One region of the Dyella sp. 01L423 genome, then DNA from elsewhere that is predicted to be linked to it. Evidence: predicted binding sites of a transcription regulator. Region 1 holds the regulator's gene; each other region holds the start of a gene.
What was found. Region 1 encodes HrcA, which represses chaperone genes, less so after heat shock. Its sites were predicted from a motif close to TTNGCACTCNNNNNNNNNGAGTGCNAA; they were not measured.
Positions count from the first base shown of each region.

Region 1 (3,274 bases):
GGTGGTGCCGTCCATCACGGCAACGCACGAGTTGGTCGTGCCCAGGTCGATACCGATGATTTTACCCATGTTGTTTACTCCCGAATTCTTTAAGCGACCCCTCGGCCGCAACTGATTTGTCAGATGGGGTTTGCCGTCCGGCATCTCAATGCCAACAAGACCCCCAATGCCTTGCACCGTTGCCGGCAGGGGACGCCATTCAGGCGTCCTCGACCGCCGGCGCGGGCGTCACTCCTTGGCGACCGCCACCAATGCCGGGCGCAGCAGTCGATCGTTCAGCACATAGCCTTTCTGCAGCACGTTGACGACCGTGTTGGCGGCCGCGCCCGGGGCCTCCACCATGCTCACCGCGTGATGGCGTTCCGGATCCAGCGGCTGACCCAACGGGTCGACCTGCACCAGGCCATTGTTCTCGGCGATCTTCAGCAGCGACTTGAGCGTGAGCGCAATGCCCTCGCGCACGCTGGCGATATCACCGCCTTCCACCTGCAGGCCGCGCTCCAGGCCGTCATAGACCGGCAGCAGCTCGTTGAGCAGCTTTTCGTTGGCGAAGCGGCGGGCCTGCTCCACGTCGCGATGCAGACGGCGACGCTGGTTTTCGATTTCCGCCTTTTCGCGCAGCACGGTGTCGCGCAGCTCCACGTTGCTGGTTTCCAGTTCGGCGATACGCGACTTCAGCGCTTCCAGTTCGGCGCTGCCCGTCTCGCCCTGCTGGCCTGGCGTCTCGTTGGACGCCGTTGGGTCGTTGCTTTGCATGAATCACTCCAAGCCTTATCCGTGGCCGGTGCATCGCGCACCAACCGTCAAACACTTGCGGGTAAAACCCCGCCTCCCGAGCGGGTTATAAGGTCGTAGCGACGCGATTCAAGGCGTCGCTAAGCAATCCGGCCGTGGCTTGTACCACGGGAATCACCCGTTCGTAGGCCATGCGGGTGGGTCCGATGACCCCCACCGCGCCCAGCACGCGGCCCTGTGCACCATAGCTGGCCGTGACCACACTGCAACCATCGAGTGCGGCAAAACCCGATTCTTCGCCGATAAACAGGCGCACGCCGGGGGCCTTGGCACACACTTCCATCAGCTGCAGCAGCTCGTTTTTCTGCTGGAACGCCTCGAACAGTTCGCGCAGGCGCTCTAAGTTCGCTAGTTCCGAATAACCCATCAAGTTGGTCTGGCCGCTGACCAGCACGTCGTCGCTTTCGGTCTGGGGCGCGAACGAGGCAGCCGCCAGTTCCACCGCGCTGGACATCAGGCGGTTGAGTTCGCCGCTGGTCTCGCGCAACTCGCGCAGCAGATGGGCGCGGATATCGTCCAGGCGCAGGCCGGCGAACTGGGTGTTGAGGTAATTGGCGGCGTGCTCAAGCTCGCGGGCGTCCAGCGGCTTGGCCAGCTGGACGATGCGGTTCTGCACCTGGTTGTCCGAGAACACCAGGATCACCAGCACGCGGGCGTCCGGGAGCGCCACAAAATCGATGTGGCGCAGGGGGAAGTCCGCCTGGCGCGGCACGGTGACCACACCGGCGAACTGCGTCATGGCTGAGAGCAGGGTGGACACATTGCCCAGCAGGTCGCGGGTGGTGGTCAGGCCCGGTGGCAGTTCGCTGCGCAGGCGGGCCATCTCGTCCTGCGGCAGCGGCTGCAGTTCGATCAGGCTGTCCACGAACAGGCGCAGGCCACGCGGCGTGGGCACGCGGCCGGCCGAGGTATGCGGCGAAGCGACCAATCCCGCCTCTTCCAGGTCGGCCATGATGTTGCGGATGGTGGCCGGGCTGACGTCCAGGCCGGACGAACGCGAAAGCGTGCGCGAGCCGACAGGCTCGCCGTCAGCGAGGTACTGGGCGATCAATGTGCGCAAGAGGCGTCGTGCGCGGGCATCGAGAGGGGCGGCTGGCATGCTGTATCGCTTCTTGAGACACACAAGAAATAAGGTCTGGCGGGAAAGTTTGCAAGAAACGTGGATGGGGGATCGGTCGCAGGGGTGCAAAAACGGATGCCGGTGATGGACCGGACGTCGAAGTGCGCACCCCCACTACCCGCTCCCCGGCCCCATCCCCTTACAATCCCCCGACTTCACCAAGCCGCCACCCATGCTCACCTCGCTCTACGTTCGTCATTTTGCCGTCGTCGAAGAAGCCGAGATTGCCTTCGGCCCTGGTCTTACCGTGGTCAGCGGCGAGACGGGCGCCGGCAAATCCCTGCTGGTGGATGCGCTGATGCTGCTGGCCGGCGCCCGCGCCGACAGCGGCATGGTGCGTGCCGGCAGCGACCGCGCCGAGCTGACCGCCGAGTTCGATCTCACGAACCTGCCCGAGGCCCGCGCCTGGCTGAGCCGCGAGGAACTGGACGAAGAGGACAGCTGCCAGCTGCGCCGCGTGATCCGTGCCGAGGGCAGCTCGCGCGCCTGGATCAACGGCCGCCCGGCCAATGCCAGCCAGCTCGGCGAACTGGCCACCCTGCTGGTCGAAATCCACGGCCAGCACGAGCACCAGGCCTTGCTCTCGCGCGCCCATCAGATGGAGCTGCTCGACGCTTACGCCGGCAACGAAGCCCTGGTGACGCAGGTGCGTGAGCTGGCGCAGCAATGGCGCGAGCTGGGCAATCGCATCCGCAAGCTCAGCGGCGGCGACGACCGCGAGCAGCGCATCGAATTGCTCAGCCACGAACTGGGTGAATTGGAAAAATGGGCGCTGCCCGCCGACGACCTGGCCGAGCTGGAGGCCAGCCACAAGCGTCTGGCCAATGCCGGCCGCCTGGCTGAAGGCGCGGGCGGCGTCGTTGAACTGCTCGATGGCGAGAGCGAATTCGCATTACGCCGCGCGTTGGGCCGTGCCCAGCTGGAAATGAGCAAGCTCGCCGCGCTCGACGATCGCCTCGCCCCGTTGCTGGAGCTGTTGGACAACGCCTCCATCCAGCTCAGCGAAGCCGCCGATGGCCTGGGACGTTATGCGCTCGACGTCGATCTCGATCCCAACCGCTATGCGGAAGTGGACACCCACCTCACGCGTCTGCACGAACTATCGCGCCGCCATCGCGTGACGGTGGCCGAGTTGCACGACAAGGCCGGCACGCTGCGCATTGAACTGAGCGAACTGGAAGGCGCCGGCGACGCGCTGGAAAAACTGGCCAAGCAGCGTACACGCCTGCAGCAGCAATACGACGAGCAAGCCACCCAACTCAGCCAGGCACGCCTGCAGGCCGCCGAGCGTCTTGGCGGAGAAGTCAGCGTCCTGATGGGCGAGCTGGGCATGAGCGGCGGTCGTCTCGTGGTAGAGCT
Region 1 covers NZ_JBFTSI010000002.1:303,138-306,411, reverse strand. Annotated here, with positions in the region: gene dnaK (molecular chaperone DnaK) at 1-69, opposite strand, end outside; gene grpE (nucleotide exchange factor GrpE) at 229-756, opposite strand; gene hrcA (heat-inducible transcriptional repressor HrcA) at 842-1,894, opposite strand; gene recN (DNA repair protein RecN) at 2,088-3,274, shown strand, end outside.

Region 2 (3,274 bases), on a different contig from region 1:
TGTCTTGCGAGAACGCGGTATTGAGCGCCACCTTGATGCCACGGTGGCGCAGCCACGCGAACAGCTCCTCCGCACCCTCCGTCGGCCGTACGGTCTCGTGGGAACGGTAGCAATCGAGCATGCGCTGCACGAAGTCGGCGTGTACTTGCGCGACCGCCGCATCGTCCGCTGGCAGGTCGTGCGTGGCCAGCATGCTGCGGATCGCGGCCGGCTTGGTGTAGCCCATCAGCGCGCGCAGTTCGGGCAGCGGCGCATGGCAGCCGGCCTGGGCCAGCGCGTCGCCCAGCGCCAGCGCCACCAGGTCCGGATCGTAGACCGTGGTGCCGGCCATATCGAAAACCGCCAGTTCGAACGTCATATCGCCTCCCGTGATGGAGAGGCATGCTGGCGAGTGGCGATGGCGCGTCCATGACGCGGGCATCGACAGTGGGTGCGGACTGTCTAGTCAATGCGGCGCAGTGGGAATCCCGTCACGCATGGCGCGAGGTGTCAGCCCGGATCGCGCACCCAATCGAGGTAAGGCGCATGACCCTCGGTCACTGGCACCGCGATCAGCTCCGGCAATTCATAGGGGTGGAGGCTGAGCAGGCGCTCCTTGAGTGCAGGGAACTGCGCGGCCGTGGTCTTGATCAGCAGCAGTTCCTCGTGGTCGGTGACCACCTTGTCCTGCCAGCGATAGGTGGAGGCAATGGCGGGAATGCGGTTCACGCACGCCGCCAGCCGCTCGCCCACCAGGGCCTCGGCCAGCGTCTGCGCGCTGGCGGCATCGGGGCAGGTGCAATAGCAAAGCAGCACGGTATCGGACATCACGACCTCGACATCAGTCCGTAATTGGCGAATTTTTCCAGCACGGCGGCCACTTCGTCGTCGGTGAGCAGCACCGGCGTGCCCACCTGCAGGGCCAGCGCGTACTGCCGCGCCAGATTCTCCACTTCCACGGCCCGCCACATCGCCTGCGCCAGCGAGCTGCCCAGCGCGATCATGCCGTGGTTGGCCATCAGGCAGGCCAACCGGTCCTGCAGTGCCGCCACCACGGCATCGGACAGCGCCTGGGTGCCGTAGGTGTGGTAACCAGCGCAGCGGATCGAGTCGCCGCCGCCCACCGCGATCATGTAATGCGCGGGCGGAATGTCCTGGCGGCACATGGCCAGAGCGGTCGCATAGGGCGGGTGCACGTGGACGATAGCCTGGGCATCGGGCCGGGCCAGGTAGATGTCGCGGTGGAAGCGCCACTCACTGGAGGGCCGTTGCCCGGCCGGCCAGTGCCCGTCGCGATCCACCGCCACCACGCCTTCGGGCGTGATCTCCTCATACGGCGTGCCGCTGGGCGTAATCAGGAAACCCTCGCCGCAACGGGCACTTAGGTTGCCGGAGGTGCCCTGGCTGAGGCCGGACGCGGCCAGCTTGGCCCCTTGGGCCACCAGTTCCCGGCGTAGCGTCAGCTCATCACTCACAGGTGGGTCCTATTCGGCGCAGGCCGGCATGGTCGGCCGTCACGGCGACTCTGTCGATAGCACGGAAAGAGGATTTTTCGACCCGGCGCGCCTTGAAAGGCCCCCGCCGCCCCCCCATTGGAAGTGTCAGCCATCGGACGGGCGCCTCTTGCTTTGCAGGGGGCATTTGCGTCGTTAGAATTGGCACTCACCTCCGGGGAGTGCTAGCAAGCGCCTACCCAGGCGCCGCTCCGGGGTCCCGAATCTTGTTCAACCATCCAAACGAAGCTGGAGCCCAACCATGAGCAAACTGCGTCCGCTGCACGATCGCGTCATCGTCAAGCGCCTCGAAGAAGAGCGCGTCTCCGCTGGCGGTATCGTCATTCCCGACAGTGCCACCGAAAAGCCGACCCGCGGCAAGGTCATCGCTGCCGGCACCGGCCGCATCCTGGAAGACGGCAAGGTCCGCCCGATGTCCGTCAACGAAGGCGACACCGTGCTGTTCGGCAAGTACGCCGGCCAGGAAATCAAGATCGACGGCGAAGAGCTGGTCTTCCTCAAGGAAGACGACATCGTTGCGGTGATCGAAGGCTAATCGCCTCTCCCGCACCTCTTCCCACCTACTCAACGCATTTGAAGGAATTACGAAATGGCAGCTAAAGAAGTCCGCTTCGGCGAAGACGTCCGCGCACGCATGCTCAAGGGTGTGAACACCCTGGCCAACGCCGTGAAGGTCACCCTGGGTCCGAAGGGCCGCAACGTGGTGATCGAGAAGAGCTTCGGCGCACCGACCGTGACCAAGGACGGCGTCTCCGTCGCCAAGGAAATCGAACTGGCCGACAAGTACGAGAACATCGGCGCCCAGATCGTCAAGGAAGCCGCTTCCAAGACCTCCGACGTCGCCGGCGACGGCACCACCACCGCCACCGTGCTGGCCCAGGCGTTCATCCAGGAAGGCCTCAAGGCCGTCGCTGCCGGCATGAACCCGATGGATCTCAAGCGCGGTATCGACCAGGCCGTCAACGCCGCGGTTGCCGAGCTGAAGAAGCTCTCCAACCCGACCGCCGACGACAAGGCGATTGCCCAGGTCGGCACGATCTCGGCCAACTCCGACGCCAACATCGGCGACATCATCGCCACCGCGATGAAGAAGGTCGGCAAGGAAGGCGTGATCACGGTCGAGGAAGGCTCGGGTCTGGAGAACGAGCTCGACGTCGTCGAAGGCATGCAGTTCGATCGCGGCTACCTGTCGCCGTACTTCATCAACAACCAGCAGTCGCAGCAGGTTGAACTGGACGACCCGTTCATCCTCATCCACGACAAGAAGGTCTCCAACGTCCGTGAGCTGCTCCCGGTGCTGGAAGCCGTCGCCAAGGCCGGCAAGCCGCTGCTGATCGTGGCCGAGGAAGTGGAAGGCGAAGCGCTGGCCACCCTCGTGGTCAACACCATCCGTGGCATCGTCAAGGTTGCCGCCGTGAAGGCGCCGGGCTTCGGCGACCGTCGCAAGGCCATCCTGGAAGACATCGCCATCCTCACCAATGGCGTGGTGATCTCCGAGGAAGTGGGTCTGGCCCTCGAGAAGGCCACGATCACCGACCTGGGCCGCGCCAAGCGCGTCGTGATCACCAAGGAAAACACCACCATTATCGACGGCGCCGGCGAAGCCGAGCGCATCCAGTCGCGCATCGGCCAGATCAAGGCGCAGATCGAAGAGACCTCTTCGGACTACGACCGCGAGAAGCTGCAGGAGCGCGTGGCCAAGCTGGCTGGCGGCGTCGCCGTCATCAAGGTTGGCGCGGCTACCGAAGTCGAGATGAAGGAAAAGAAGGCCCGCGTCGAAG
Region 2 covers NZ_JBFTSI010000008.1:153,169-156,442, forward strand. Annotated here, with positions in the region: gene AC1DMY_RS18980 (HAD family hydrolase) at 1-358, opposite strand, end outside; gene cutA (divalent-cation tolerance protein CutA) at 490-807, opposite strand; gene AC1DMY_RS18990 (class II aldolase/adducin family protein) at 807-1,454, opposite strand; gene groES (co-chaperone GroES) at 1,735-2,028, shown strand; gene groL (chaperonin GroEL) at 2,083-3,274, shown strand, end outside.
Region 2: the regulator HrcA is predicted to act here: its motif matches at 1,635-1,661, upstream of groES (co-chaperone GroES).

Region 3 (3,274 bases), on a different contig from region 1:
CGGCCGCCTGCACAGCCGCACGCTGGGCGAGCACGTCACCGATTATTTCGACAAGTCGCTGGGTTTCCAGGCGCTGGCTGAATTCATCCGTGGCTACGTGAAGCCCGTCGATTCGGCCGAAGGCGAGGTGCTGTACGTGGAAGACAGCCGCGTGGTCGCGCTGGCGACCCGCCGCATCCTCGAGAAACACGGCCTGACCGTCTACCACGTGGTCAGCGTCGAAGACGCCCTGGTGTTGCTCGACAAGGCGAAGGCGCAGGACAAGATCGGCGCGGACATCGTGCTCACCGACGTCAGCCTCAAGGGCGAACTCACCGGCGGCGACCTGCTCGAGCGTATCCGCCGCGAGTACCTCTACAGCAAGGGCAGGCTGCCCGTGCTGGTGATGACCGGCGATGAGAATCCGGCCAACCAGGCTGCGCTGCTGCGCGCCGGCGCCAACGATCTGGTCGAAAAGCCGATCGAGGAAAAACTGCTGATGACCAAGGTGTTGTTCCAGCTGCGCGTATCCCAGCACCTGCGCGAGCGGGGCGAGGCGGCGTGACGGATCACCCGGTAAGGCTGGAGCCGTCCTGGAAGGACCGCATCGGCGAGTATCTGGCGCGACCGGACATGCGCACGCTGTCCGACTTCCTGCGCACCGAAAAGCAGGCCGGCAAGGTGATCTATCCGCCGGGTCCGGAGATTTTCGCCGCCTTCGACCACACCCCGTTCGATAACGTGCGGGTGGTGATCCTGGGGCAGGACCCCTACCACGGTCCGAACCAGGCGCATGGCCTGTGCTTCTCGGTGCGGCCGGGCGTGGCCACGCCGCCGTCGCTGCTCAACATCTTCAAGGAAATCCAGCGCGACCTGGGTCTGCGGGCGCCGGACCACGGCTGCCTCACCCCCTGGGCCGACCGCGGCGTGCTGCTGCTCAATGCCACGCTTACCGTGCAGCAGGCCACCGCCGGCTCGCACCAAGGCAAGGGCTGGGAAGGCTTTACCGACGCGGCGATCGACGCGCTCAACCGCGAGCGGGAAGGGCTGGTCTTCATGCTGTGGGGCTCGCATGCCCAGAAGAAGGGACAGCTGATCGACGGCACCCGTCATTGCATTTTGCGCTCGGTGCACCCATCTCCTTTATCGGCGCATCGCGGTTTCATCGGCTGCGGGCACTTCTCGGCGGCCAACCAGTACCTGGAAAGCCGCGGCGAGCCGCCCATCGACTGGTCTTTGCCGATGCGGGCCGAACTAGCCTGAAACAGGCATTTCACGGCTGCTGAACCGCCCGATACGCATAGTGGAGCCTCCCCGGGGGTGCCTGCTGGACAGGTGCCTCAAATTCCTGTACTATTGAGTACATCAAAGGTCCCGGAACCTTTCGGGGCCTTTAGCACTCGTACTACTCGAGTGCTAAGCTGATTCCCTCACAGGAGGTTCCGTCCATGTCTCAAGCTTTGGTGACCGCCAACCTGCCGGTGCCGAGTGTCGTCGGCAGCCTGGATGCCTATATCTCGGCGGTCCATCGGATTCCGGTACTCAGCCAGGACGAGGAACAGGCGCTGTCGCGCCGTTACAACGAACAGGAAGACCTCGAGTCCGCCCGCAAACTGGTGATGTCGCACCTGCGTTTCGTGGTGCACGTGGCGCGTGGTTACAGCGGCTATGGTCTGCAGATCGCCGACCTGATCCAGGAAGGCAATATCGGCCTGATGAAGGCCGTCAAGCGCTTCGACCCGGATCAGGGCGTGCGCCTGGTGAGCTTTGCCGTGCACTGGATCCGTGCCGAAATGCACGAGTTCATCCTGCGCAACTGGCGCATCGTCAAGGTCGCCACGACCAAGGCGCAGCGCAAGCTGTTCTTCAACCTGCGCAAGAGCAAGAAGCGCCTGGGCTGGATGAACGCCGAAGAAGTGCGCACGGTGGCCAAGGATCTGGGCGTGCCCGAAGCGACGGTACGCGAGATGGAATCGCGTCTGTCAGGTCGTGACATTGGCTTCGAAGCCCCGGCGGATGCCGAGGACGATGCCAAGCCGGCACCGGAAGCGTTCCTGATCGACGATGGCGCCGACCCGTACGACAACGTGGCCGATGCCGACCAGGCCGACAACCAGCTCGACACCTTGTCGGCGGCGTTGAAGAACCTGGACGAGCGCTCGCGCGACATCATCCAGCGCCGCTGGTTGAACGAAGACAAGGCCACGCTGCAGGATCTTGCGGACGAGTACGGCGTGTCTGCCGAACGCATCCGCCAGGTCGAGGCCAATGCCATGAAGAAGATGCGCGGCCTGTTCGCTGCCTGATCCTGGCCGCAGGCGTAAGATGACCAACGGCCCCTCGCGGGGCCGTTTGGCTTTGCGAGCACACGGCTGTACTCGCTTTCCCACCACCGGATCTGAGTTTGTAGTGCCCCCATGCCCCGAGTGCTGGTCATCGAAGACGACGAAACTACCGCGCGAGAAATCATCGCGGAGTTGAGTGCGCACGGCATGTTCGCGGAATGGGTGGCCAACGGCCGCGATGGCCTGGCGAATGCGCTTCAAGGCGGCTACGACCTGATCACGCTGGACCGCATGCTGCCCGGCATGGACGGCATCGACGTGGTGGCCGAATTGCGCCGCGCCGGCAGCGATGCGCCGGTGCTGATGATCAGCGCGTTGAGCGACGTCGACGAGCGCGTGCGCGGCCTGCGCGCCGGCGGCGACGACTACCTCACCAAGCCCTTCGCGCCGGATGAAATGTCGGCGCGCGCGGAAGTACTGCTGCGCCGCCGCCAGCCGCAGTCGGTGCAGCGCCTGCGCGTGGCCGACCTGGAGCTGGATCTGGTGAGCCACGTGGCGTATCGCGCCGGCCAGCCGCTGACCCTGCTGCCCACCGAATATCGCCTGCTCGAGTTCCTCATGCGCAATTCCGGGCAGGTGCTGACCCGCACGATGATCTTCGAGACGGTGTGGGGCTTCCATTTCGATCCCGGCACCAATGTGATCGACGTGCATATCGCGCGCTTGCGGCGCAAGATCGACGGCGCCGGACAACCGGCGTTGATCCACACTGTGCGCGGCACCGGCTATATGCTCGCCGCCGCCAATGAAACTGCTCCGGTGGTGTCATGAAAGCACGTCCGAACAGCTGGCATTCGACCACCTCGAGGTTGATCCTCATCTACGGCGCTTTGTTCGTCGTGTGGGGCGCGGTGCTGGTCGGCGCAATCCAGTGGGAAACCACGCGCTATCTCAACAGCGTCATCGACCAGATGCTGCAGCAGCGCATGCATTACATCGCCTCGACCGAT
Region 3 covers NZ_JBFTSI010000001.1:51,035-54,308, forward strand. Annotated here, with positions in the region: gene AC1DMY_RS00245 (response regulator) at 1-544, shown strand, start outside; gene ung (uracil-DNA glycosylase) at 541-1,242, shown strand; gene rpoH (RNA polymerase sigma factor RpoH) at 1,428-2,285, shown strand; gene AC1DMY_RS00260 (response regulator transcription factor) at 2,397-3,095, shown strand; gene AC1DMY_RS00265 (sensor histidine kinase) at 3,092-3,274, shown strand, end outside.
Region 3: the regulator HrcA is predicted to act here: its motif matches at 1,373-1,399, upstream of rpoH (RNA polymerase sigma factor RpoH).